DNA from 3 places in the Arthrobacter phoenicis genome. Region 1 is predicted to be linked to each of the others. Evidence: riboswitches for the same ligand, from Rfam matches in the RefSeq annotation. Region 1 holds a riboswitch; each other region holds the start of a gene.
What was found. A riboswitch is a leader RNA that binds a small molecule or an ion and turns the genes downstream of it on or off. The one in region 1 is predicted to bind thiamine pyrophosphate.

Region 1 (3,201 bases):
GTGGTGGACGTCAACACCGGCAAGTTCACCGGCAGCGGCGGCAACCTCGAGGAAACCGTCACCAAGAACAACCTGGAAGCGGCCGAGGAAGTCGTCCGCCAGCTGCGCCTCCGCGACATCGGCGGCATCATCGTGATCGACTTCATCGACATGGTGCTGGAATCCAACCGCGACCTCGTGCTGCGCCGCATGGTGGAGTGCCTGGGCCGGGACCGGACCAAGCACCAGGTCGCCGAGGTTACCTCGCTGGGCCTGGTGCAGATGACCCGCAAGCGGATGGGCACCGGCCTGCTGGAAGTCTTCGGCGAGCAGTGCGAGGCCTGCGCCGGCCGAGGCGTCGTCACGCACGACGAGCCGGTCGAGCACCGCCGCGCCAACACCGTCGCCGCGGAACACCACGTTCCGCGCACCGAGCAGCAGCCCGCCGCCCGCAACGAGCGCAAGCGCCGCCGCGGCAAGGGCGGCCAGGGCACCGAGGTCCAGCAGCAGGCACCGGCTGCCGGACACCACGAGCCCACCGAGGCCGAGCGGCACGCCAAGGCAGAAGCTACCCGGGCCGCGCTGGCAAACATCGCGGCGGCGGCCCACGCGGCCCACCTGCACGACGGCGACGCCACCTCAGCGCCCGACGCCGAGACCCGGCAGGCGGCCCTTGACGCCGCCGTCGAGCTGGCCTCCACCGAGGAAGCAGCCGGCCGTCCCGCCGCCGTGCTGACCTTCGGCGGCGAGCAGGTGGCCCTGCCCTTCGTCGAGCACGCCGAGCAGGCGCCGCAGCCGGCCCTGACCCTGGACCTGCTGACCGAGGCGTTCGCCAACCTGGGCGACTCGGACTCGCGGAACCGCCAGTCCGGGACCACGGAGACCGCGGCCCGCGAGGCCGCCCCGTCCGTGGAAGCGCCGGCTGTGGAGGCACGGTCCGTGGAAGCCCCTGCCCCGGAGGCTGAGGTACCCGCCGAGGCTCCGGCCGCCGGTCGGTCTGCTGACCAGTCCCGGGCAACCCGGGGCCGGGGACGTGCCCGCACGGCCCGGATCCAGCCGCCGAACGCCCGCAACCGCGCGGCCGAGCCCGAAGCGCGCCGGGAACCCGCCCCGCAGCAGGCTCCCAAGCAGGACACCCGGCAGCAGGAGGCTCCGAAGACGGCCGCACCGGTGGCGGCCCCCGTCGCCGCCCGCACCCCCGCGGCTGCGGAACCGGTCACCGGTCAGCGCCGTCCGCGGCGGCACCGCAGCGCCAGCCGTGCCCAGGGGGCGGCCAACGAGACCGCCGTCGAGCAGCACCGGCAGGCCTCGAGCGCGTCCGGCCAGGGCTCGGTCCACGAGGCCAAGGCACCGGAAACGGTCAAGCCCGTGGTCAAGGACAACGGCGGCCCGATCATCCTCGGCGTCGGCGTACCGGCCTCGGAGCTGTAACCGCTCCGCCGCCGCACCACTCGGTACCGCTCCGTACCACTCGCGGGTATCTCCCGGACTCGACGTTTCGAAGCGTCGACTCCGGGCGGTACCCGAGAGCCGGTTAAGGGGGAGACCGGCCGGAGGGGCGGACAGGAACGGGAGAACCCGGGGAGGGGCGCTACGCTGGAACGCGACACGGGGTGCCGCGCATCGGGCCGGCTGAGATCCACACCCGTTGAACCTGTCCGGTTAGCACCGGCGAAGGGATGTCTCTTGTCTTCGACCCAACCCGCGGCAGCACCCGCGGCACTGTCAACCGTCCCCGGCGCCACCTTCCTGCAGACGGTGTTCCCGGCAGAGCAGGCTGCCGACGACGCCGCCGGACCCGATGCGTCGGCCGGCACGGCCGACGACGCCACCGGGCAGGCCCCGGTGGCGAGGGTCCTCGCCATCGCGGGGTCCGACCCTACCGGCGGTGCCGGAATCCAGGCGGACCTGAAGAGCATCGCGGCCATGGGTGGCTACGGCATGGCCGCCATCACGGCCCTGACCGCCCAGAACACCCGCGGCGTCCGGTCCGTGCACGTGCCGCCCGCCGCCTTCCTGACCGAGCAGCTGGACGCCATCGCCGAGGACATCACCATCGATGCCGTGAAGATCGGCATGCTCGGCGACGCCGGCGTCATCGACGCGGTACGGGCGTGGCTGGAACGCACCCGGCCCGCCGTCGTCGTCCTGGACCCCGTCATGGTCGCCACCAGCGGTGACCGGCTGCTGCAGGAATCGGCGGTGGCGGCGCTGCACACCCTGCTGCCGCTCGCCGACCTGGTCACCCCCAACCTGGCCGAACTCGCCCTCCTGCTGGACGAACCGGTCGCCGCCGGCTGGGCGGAGGCGCTGGAGCAGGGCAAACGCCTCTCCGCGCTGGCCGGAACCACGGTCCTGGTCAAGGGCGGCCACCTCGAGGAGGACGCCGACGGCGGATGCCCGGACGCGCTGGTCAACAGCGCCGGACTGCTCGGCAGCGAAACCGTGGTGGTGCCGGGGGAGCGGGTCGACACCCGCAACAGCCACGGCACCGGGTGCTCGCTGTCCTCGGCCCTTGCCACGGCCTACGCCGCCGGCGGGGACTGGGAAACCGCGCTGCGCCGCGTCAAGCCCTGGCTGCTGGGGGCGCTGCGCGAGGCCGGACGGCTCGACGTCGGCTCCGGCAACGGACCCGTCCACCACTTCCACCACCTCGCCCAGCCCACGGAACCGGCGCCCGGGCCCGGCACGGAACAGTTCACGGAACACCTCAAGGAACCCGGCGACTTCGCCACCGGCCTCGAGCCCCTCGCCGCGGAGGGCCTGACGGAAATCTATGCCCTGGACTTCATCCGGGGTCTGGCGGACGGAACCTTGCCGGAGCATGAGTTCGCCTACTACCTCGGCCAGGACGCGCTCTACCTCAACGGCTACTCCCGGGTGCTGTCCCGCGCCGCAGCGCTTGCCCCGACGGAGGCAGAGCAGCTGTTCTGGTCACGCTCGGCCGCCCAGTGCCTGGAGGTTGAGTCGGAACTGCACCGGAGCTGGCTGGCCGGGCGTGCGGGCACCCCGCGGCGGCAGGGTCCGGTCACCAAGTCCTACGTGGACCACCTGCACGCTGCGTCCCTGGCCGGCAGCTACGGGGTCCTCGTGGCCGCGGCGCTACCCTGCTTTTGGCTCTATGCCGAGGTGGGCGCCGCGCTGCACGCGCAGTTCCTCGCCGCGGGCGCGGACGAAGGCCACCCCTACGCGGCCTGGCTGCGGACATACGCGGACGAGGCC
Region 2 (3,201 bases), 510 kb from region 1:
GCGCCTTGGCTAGCTGGTTTTGCTGCTGGCGGACGCTCGGCGTCAGGCGATGGTGAGACACGAAAGTCAGGGTAGCCCGAAATCCGCCGCTAGTCTTGAACGATGAGCACTCCGACGCCGGATTCCGCCCGCGATCACCGCTTTCTCACGGACCTGCTCGGCGTGATGGCCTACAGCGAACTCTCCGCCTTTGAACGGCTTTCCTCCGACGCCCGCTATGCGCCCACCCTCCGGGACCGGGCCGTGCTGGGCCGGCTGGCGGTGCGGGAGTTCGAGCACTACGAGTTGGTGTGCGCCCGGCTGCAGGACATGGGCGAGGACGTGGAGGGCGCCATGGTGCCGTTCCAGCGCTCGGTTGACCACTTCCATGAGCGGACGCGGCCGGCCGACTGGTTCGAGTCGCTAATGAAGGCGTACGTCATCGACACCGTCTCCGCCGACTTCTACCGCTCCCTGATTCCGCGGCTGGATCCCGCCACCGCGGCACTGGTGGAGCAGGTCCAGGCCTCCGAAGAGGCCACCGGGGTGCTGCGCGAACGGCTCAAGCAGGCCCTGGCCGACGATCCACGGCTGGCCTCCCGGCTGGCGCTGTGGGCACGGCGGCTCCTCGGCGAGGCGCTGACCCAGGCGCAGCGGGTCGCGGCCGACCATGCCTTCCTTGGCGTCCAGGGTTCGGAAGCAGCGGGCAACGGGGCAACGGGCAACGGCGCTGCAGGCAACGGCGTCGCGGCGGGCACGGATCCGGTCCGGGCGTTGCTGACCTCGCTGGCCACGGCGCACTCACGCCGGATGACCCTCTTGGGCCTCGCCGGGTAGAGAGCCTGCACCCGCCCGGCGCCCGAAGTACCCGGCCGCGTTTACGCCCGGGCGTCGAGGGCGGCGAGCAGGGCCTGTGCCGCAGCAGCGGGGTCGTCGGCCTCGGTGATCGCCCGGACCACCACGATCCGCCGGGCCCCGGCGTCGAGGACCTGCTCCACGTTGGTCAGGTCGATGCCGCCGATTGCGAACCACGGCACGACGCCGGCCACCTTGCCGCCGTCGCCCGCGGCCTCGGCGCGCTCGATCGCGTCGGCGGCGTAGCGGACCAGGTCCAGGCCGACGGCGGCACGGCCGGGCTTGGTGGGGGTGGCCCAGACGGGGCCCACGCAGAAGTAGTCCAGCCCGCTCCGGCCCGGCGCGGCGGCGATGGCGGCGTCGACCTGCTCCGGGGTGTGGGTGGACAGGCCGATCACGGTGTCCTTGCCGAGGAAGTCACGGGCCGCACCGAACGGAATGTCCTTCTGCCCGATGTGGAACACCGGGGCGCCGGCCAGCGAGGCCAGGTCCGCCCGGTCGTTGACCGCCCACAGCCGGCCGTGGCGCGCTGCGACCGTGTGCAGGACCTCCAGGAGTTCGAGTTCCTCCGCGGCTTCGATGGTCTTGTCCCGGAGCTGGATGATGTCCACGCCCCCGGTAAACGCGGCATCGACAAAGGTTTCAAAGTCTCCACGGTCCTTGCGGGCATCGGTGCAGAGGTACAAACGGGCGGTGCTGTGGACGTCCTGGCTCATGCCCCAAGCGTAGTTCCTCTAAACTGGGCGCATACCGCGGGAGCCCCGCACGCCGTCGACGGCGCAGGGCTGAGAGGGCGTCAGAGCCGACCGCTTGACCTGATCCGGCTAGTACCGGCGTAGGGAAGGAACCCATGAACACCACCCCCGGCCCTGGGACCGCCGTAGACGCGGTCGACGCCGTCGTGATTGGCGGGGGCGTGATCGGCCACGGCATCGCGTGGGAACTCCGACGCTCCGGGCGGACCGTGGCGCTGGTCGACGACGCCCCCGGGGACGGGGCCAGCTGGGCCGCCGCCGGCATGCTGGCCCCCGTCAGCGAACTCCACTACCAGGAGGAGGGGCTCCTGCCGCTGATGCTGGAGTCCTCCCGGCTCTGGCCCGCCTTCGCCGGCCGCCTCGCCGACGGCGGTGACGGGGGAGCCGGCACCGGCTACCTGACGACGCCGACCCTCGCCGTGGGGGCGGACGCCGCGGACCGGCAGGCGCTCGCGGACCTGCGCGCCCTCCAATTGGCCTCGGGACTGTCCGTCGAACCCCTCACCGTGCGGGAGGCCCGCCGCCGCGAACCGCTGCTCAGCCCGGCGATCTCCTGCGCCTTCGAGATCCCCGCCGACCACCAGGTGGACCCGCGCCGGCTGATCACCCGGATCAGAGCCCTGCTGGCCGCCGACACCGGATTCCGGGCCGTCCCGCACCGCGCCGAGGGCCTGATTCAGGCGGACGGCCGGGTTGCCGGCGTCCGGCTCAGCGGGGGAGGGGAGGTCCGGGCGGCCGAGACCATCGTGGCCAACGGCCTGGGCGCCGCCGCCCTGCAGGACCTCCCGGCCGGGCTCACCCTGCCGCTGCGTCCGGTCCATGGCGACATTCTCCGGCTCCGGGTGCCCGAGCGGCTGCGTCCCCTGCTGAGTTCCACCGTCCGCGGGCTGGTCCGGGGTATCCCGGTCTACATCGTTCCGCGCGGGGACGGCACCGTGGTGGTTGGCGCCACCCAGCGCGAGGACCAGGCTTATGACCGGGCGGTCTCCGCCGGCGGGGTCTACCAGCTGCTGCGCGACGCCCAGCAGCTGGTCCCGGCCGTCGCCGAGCTGGAACTCGTCGAGGCCACGGCCAGGGCCCGCCCCGGCACCCCGGACAACGCCCCGCTGCTGGGACGGGTCCGTGCCCCCGGCGGCGGCCACGTCCCGGGCCTGGTGATTGCCACCGGCTTCTTCCGGCACGGGGTGCTGCTGACCCCGGCCGCCGCCGCCATCTGCCGGGAGCTGCTGGACGGCACCCCGGACCCGCGCTGGGACGGGTTCCTCCCGGACCGCTTCGACCGCCCGCACGCCGACGCTGAGCGCAGCCAGTCGACCAGCCAGGCGACCACCCGGGCGCCCAGCCGTACCAATGCTCTCCACCCCGCGACCCACAGGACAACAGCATGAACATCACCCTCAACGGGAAGCCGCACGCGCTCCCGGACAACGCCACGGTCGGCGCCCTCGTCAGCGGCGTCACCGGACGGCCCCTGGCGGATAACGGCCAGGCCACGGACGGACGCAAACTCGGCGTCGCCGTCGCACGCAACGCCGAGGTCGTGCCCCGCAGCCGGTGGCACGCGACAGAACTCATCGAGGGCGACGACGTCGAACTCGTCACCGCGGTACAG
Region 3 (3,201 bases), 130 kb from region 1:
CCACCTCCAGGCCGAGGGCGCGCTGGTAGTAGTCGGTCATCATTGCCAGGTCGCCGACCTTGAGCATCACGGTGCCCATCGAGAGGTCGGCCGGCAAGAGATCCTGGGTGGCGGCGCTGGTGGTCATTGCATCACTCCGGTGTTGGGGGGGTTTGCCGTCATTCGGCGGCTCTCACCAGATAAAATTACTTGAAGCTTCAATTTATTCCGCGGATGCCGCGCCGATGACGTCCCCGCGGAGGATGACGGCGCGCAGGTTCCGCAACGCGGAGAGATCCCGCCGCGGGTCAGCGGCGCAGGCCAGGACGTCGGCGGGGGCACCCTCGGCGATTCCGGCGGCGCCCAGCCAGGCCCGGGAGGACCAGGCGCCGGCGTCAAGGGCAGCGGCCGGGCCCAGTCCGGCCGCCTGCAGCGCCTCCAGTTCGTCGACGATCCGCCCGTGGGCAATGACGCTCCCGGCGTCGGTGCCCGCGTAGATGGCCACCCCGGCCTCATAGGCCTCGAGGACCCGCTCGGCCCGGCGTTCCCAGAGCGCGCGCATGTGGGCGGCGTAGCGCGGGAACTTGGGCTCGGCCTGCGCGGCGATGTCCGGGAAGGTGGCGATGTTGATCAGGGTGGGGACAATCGGCACGCCCTGGTCGACGAAACGCGGAAGATGGCGGGGCAGCAGCCCGGTCGCGTGTTCAATGCAGTCAATGCCTGCGTCGAGCATGTCATCGAGGGTGTCCTCGGCGAAGCAGTGCGCGGTGACCCGGGCGCCCTCGTCGTGCGCGGCGCTGACGGCGTCCCTGACGGTGCGGGCGGGGAAGCTTGCGGCAAGGTCCCCGGCGTCGCGGTCGATCCAGTCCCCCACGAGCTTGACCCAGCCGTCCCCCGCCCGCGCCTGCTTCCGGACCTCCTCGACCAGGTCACCGGGTTCAACCTCGACGGCGAGGCCGCGCAGGTAGCGACGGCTCCGGGCGATGTGCCGGCCCGCACGGATGATCCGGGGCAGGTCCCGCCGCTGCTGGATCCAGCGCGTGTCATGCACCGCCCCGGCGTCGCGGACCAGCAGGGTCCCGGCGTCACGGTCCGTGCGCGCCTGCGCTTCGGCGACGCCGGCGTCGACGTCACCGCCGGGCCCGAGCCCGATGTGGCAGTGGGCGTCGACCAATCCCGGGATTACCCACCCGTCGATGACTTGGTCCGGGGCCGCCTCCGGACGGTCGAAGGTCAGCACCCCGTCCACAGACCACAGGCCGCGCCGCTCCCGGTTCACGGAGGTGAGGACGGGCCCGGTGAATTCGATGATGCCGCTCATGAGTCCCAGCCTAATCGCGGGAGACGGAACCTTGGAGCCGCGATCGGGGCCCTGTGATAGCTTCGTCTACGACCACACGGGAGCCCTTGCAGGGGCTGAGATCGGGCTGAGGCAGCCTGCGACCGTTGAACCTGTCCGGGTAATGCCGGCGAAGGAAGTGAGTAACCCTTGAGCACCACAAATTCCCAGCACAGCCCTGCCCTCGCGTCGCACACGCTGGCCTACATCGAAGGCGACGGCCTGCGGGTCCCGGTGACCGACATCGCCCTGGAACCCTCCCCCGGCGGCACCCCGAATCCCCCGTTCCGGGCCTACCGCACGGCGGGGCCGGGCAGCGACCCGGTGGCGGGCCTGCCGCCCCTTCGGGCCGACTGGATTGCCGGACGCGGGGACACCGAGCCCTACTCGGGACGGGAACGCAGCCTCCTCGACGACGGCAAGTCCGCGGTCCGCCGCGGGGCCGCCTCGGCGGAGTGGCGCAACGCTCCCCCGGCACCGCGCCGGGCCCTCCCCGGCCGGACCGTCACCCAGATGCATTACGCGCGGCAGGGCGTAGCGACCCCCGAGATGCGTTTCGTCGCCCTGCGCGAGAACTGCGACGTCGAACTGGTCCGCAGCGAACTCGCCGCCGGCCGGGCCATCATCCCGGCGAATATCAACCACCCCGAGTCCGAACCGATGATCATCGGAAAGGCCTTCCTGGTGAAGATCAACGCCAATATCGGTAACTCGGCGGTCACCAGCTCCATCGAGGAGGAGGTGGACAAGCTCCAGTGGGCCACCCAGTGGGGCGCCGACACCGTCATGGATCTCTCCACCGGCGACGACATCCACACCACCCGCGAGTGGATCATCCGCAACTCCCCGGTCCCGATCGGCACCGTCCCGATCTACCAGGCCCTGGAGAAGGTCAACGGCGAGGCGAACGCGCTAACCTGGGAAATCTTCCGGGACACCGTGATCGAGCAGTGCGAGCAGGGCGTGGACTACATGACCATCCACGCAGGGGTGCCGCTCCGGTATGTGCCGTTGACCGCCAACCGGGTCACCGGGATCGTGTCCCGCGGCGGCTCCATCATGGCCGGCTGGTGCCTGGCACACCACCGGGAGAACTTCCTGTACACCCACTTCGACGAGCTCCGCGACATCTTCGCCCGCTACGACGTCGCCTTTTCCCTCGGTGACGGGCTGCGGCCGGGATCGACGGCGGACGCCAACGACGCCGCTCAGTTCGCCGAACTGGACACCCTTGCCGAGCTCACGCAGCGGGCCTGGGAATTCGACGTCCAGGTGATGGTGGAGGGCCCTGGCCATGTCCCGTTCCATCTTGTCCGGGAAAACGTCGAACGCCAGCAGGAGCTGTGCAAGGGGGCGCCGTTCTACACCCTGGGACCGCTGGTGACCGACATCGCGCCCGGCTACGACCACATCACCTCCGCCATCGGCGCCACCGAGATCGCCCGGTACGGGACGGCCATGCTCTGCTACGTCACACCCAAGGAACACCTGGGCCTGCCGAACCGGGACGACGTGAAGACCGGCGTGATCACCTACAAGATCGCCGCCCACGCCGCTGACCTTGCGAAGGGCCACCCCGGCGCGCACGAGCGGGACGACGCCCTGTCCAAGGCCCGCTTCCAGTTCCGCTGGCGGGACCAGTTCGCCCTGTCCCTGGACCCGGTCACCGCCGAGGCCTTCCACGACGAGACGCTGCCCGCCGAGCCGGCCAAGACGGCGCACTTCTGTTCCATGTGCGGGCCGAAGTTCTGCTCGATGCGGATCAGCCAGGACATCCGGAATGAGTTTGGTTCCGCCGAGGCGCAGGCGGCCCGGGCCGACGCGGGCATGCGGGAGAAGAGCGAGGAGTTCCTCGCCTCCGGCGGCAAGGTCTACCTGCCGGA

Region 2: linked by a shared signal. The riboswitch ahead of thiO (glycine oxidase ThiO) and the one ahead of ABC337_RS15725 (bifunctional hydroxymethylpyrimidine kinase/phosphomethylpyrimidine kinase) in region 1 are both predicted to bind thiamine pyrophosphate.
Region 3: linked by a shared signal. The riboswitch ahead of thiC (phosphomethylpyrimidine synthase ThiC) and the one ahead of ABC337_RS15725 (bifunctional hydroxymethylpyrimidine kinase/phosphomethylpyrimidine kinase) in region 1 are both predicted to bind thiamine pyrophosphate.

What each region holds. Positions count from the first base shown of each region.
Region 1 is NZ_JBDFMK010000001.1:3,321,643-3,324,843, forward strand. Features, by position in the region: gene ABC337_RS15720 (Rne/Rng family ribonuclease) at 1-1,410, shown strand, start outside; TPP riboswitch at 1,579-1,676, shown strand; gene ABC337_RS15725 (bifunctional hydroxymethylpyrimidine kinase/phosphomethylpyrimidine kinase) at 1,825-3,201, shown strand, end outside.
Region 2 is NZ_JBDFMK010000001.1:2,815,171-2,818,371, forward strand. Features, by position in the region: gene ABC337_RS13275 (RNB domain-containing ribonuclease) at 1-61, opposite strand, end outside; gene ABC337_RS13280 (ferritin-like fold-containing protein) at 103-816, shown strand; gene thiE (thiamine phosphate synthase) at 858-1,550, opposite strand; TPP riboswitch at 1,577-1,694, shown strand; gene thiO (glycine oxidase ThiO) at 1,685-2,977, shown strand; gene thiS (sulfur carrier protein ThiS) at 2,974-3,201, shown strand, end outside.
Region 3 is NZ_JBDFMK010000001.1:3,190,920-3,194,120, reverse strand. Features, by position in the region: gene ABC337_RS14965 (VOC family protein) at 1-127, opposite strand, end outside; gene ABC337_RS14960 (amidohydrolase family protein) at 203-1,300, opposite strand; TPP riboswitch at 1,367-1,474, shown strand; gene thiC (phosphomethylpyrimidine synthase ThiC) at 1,469-3,201, shown strand, end outside.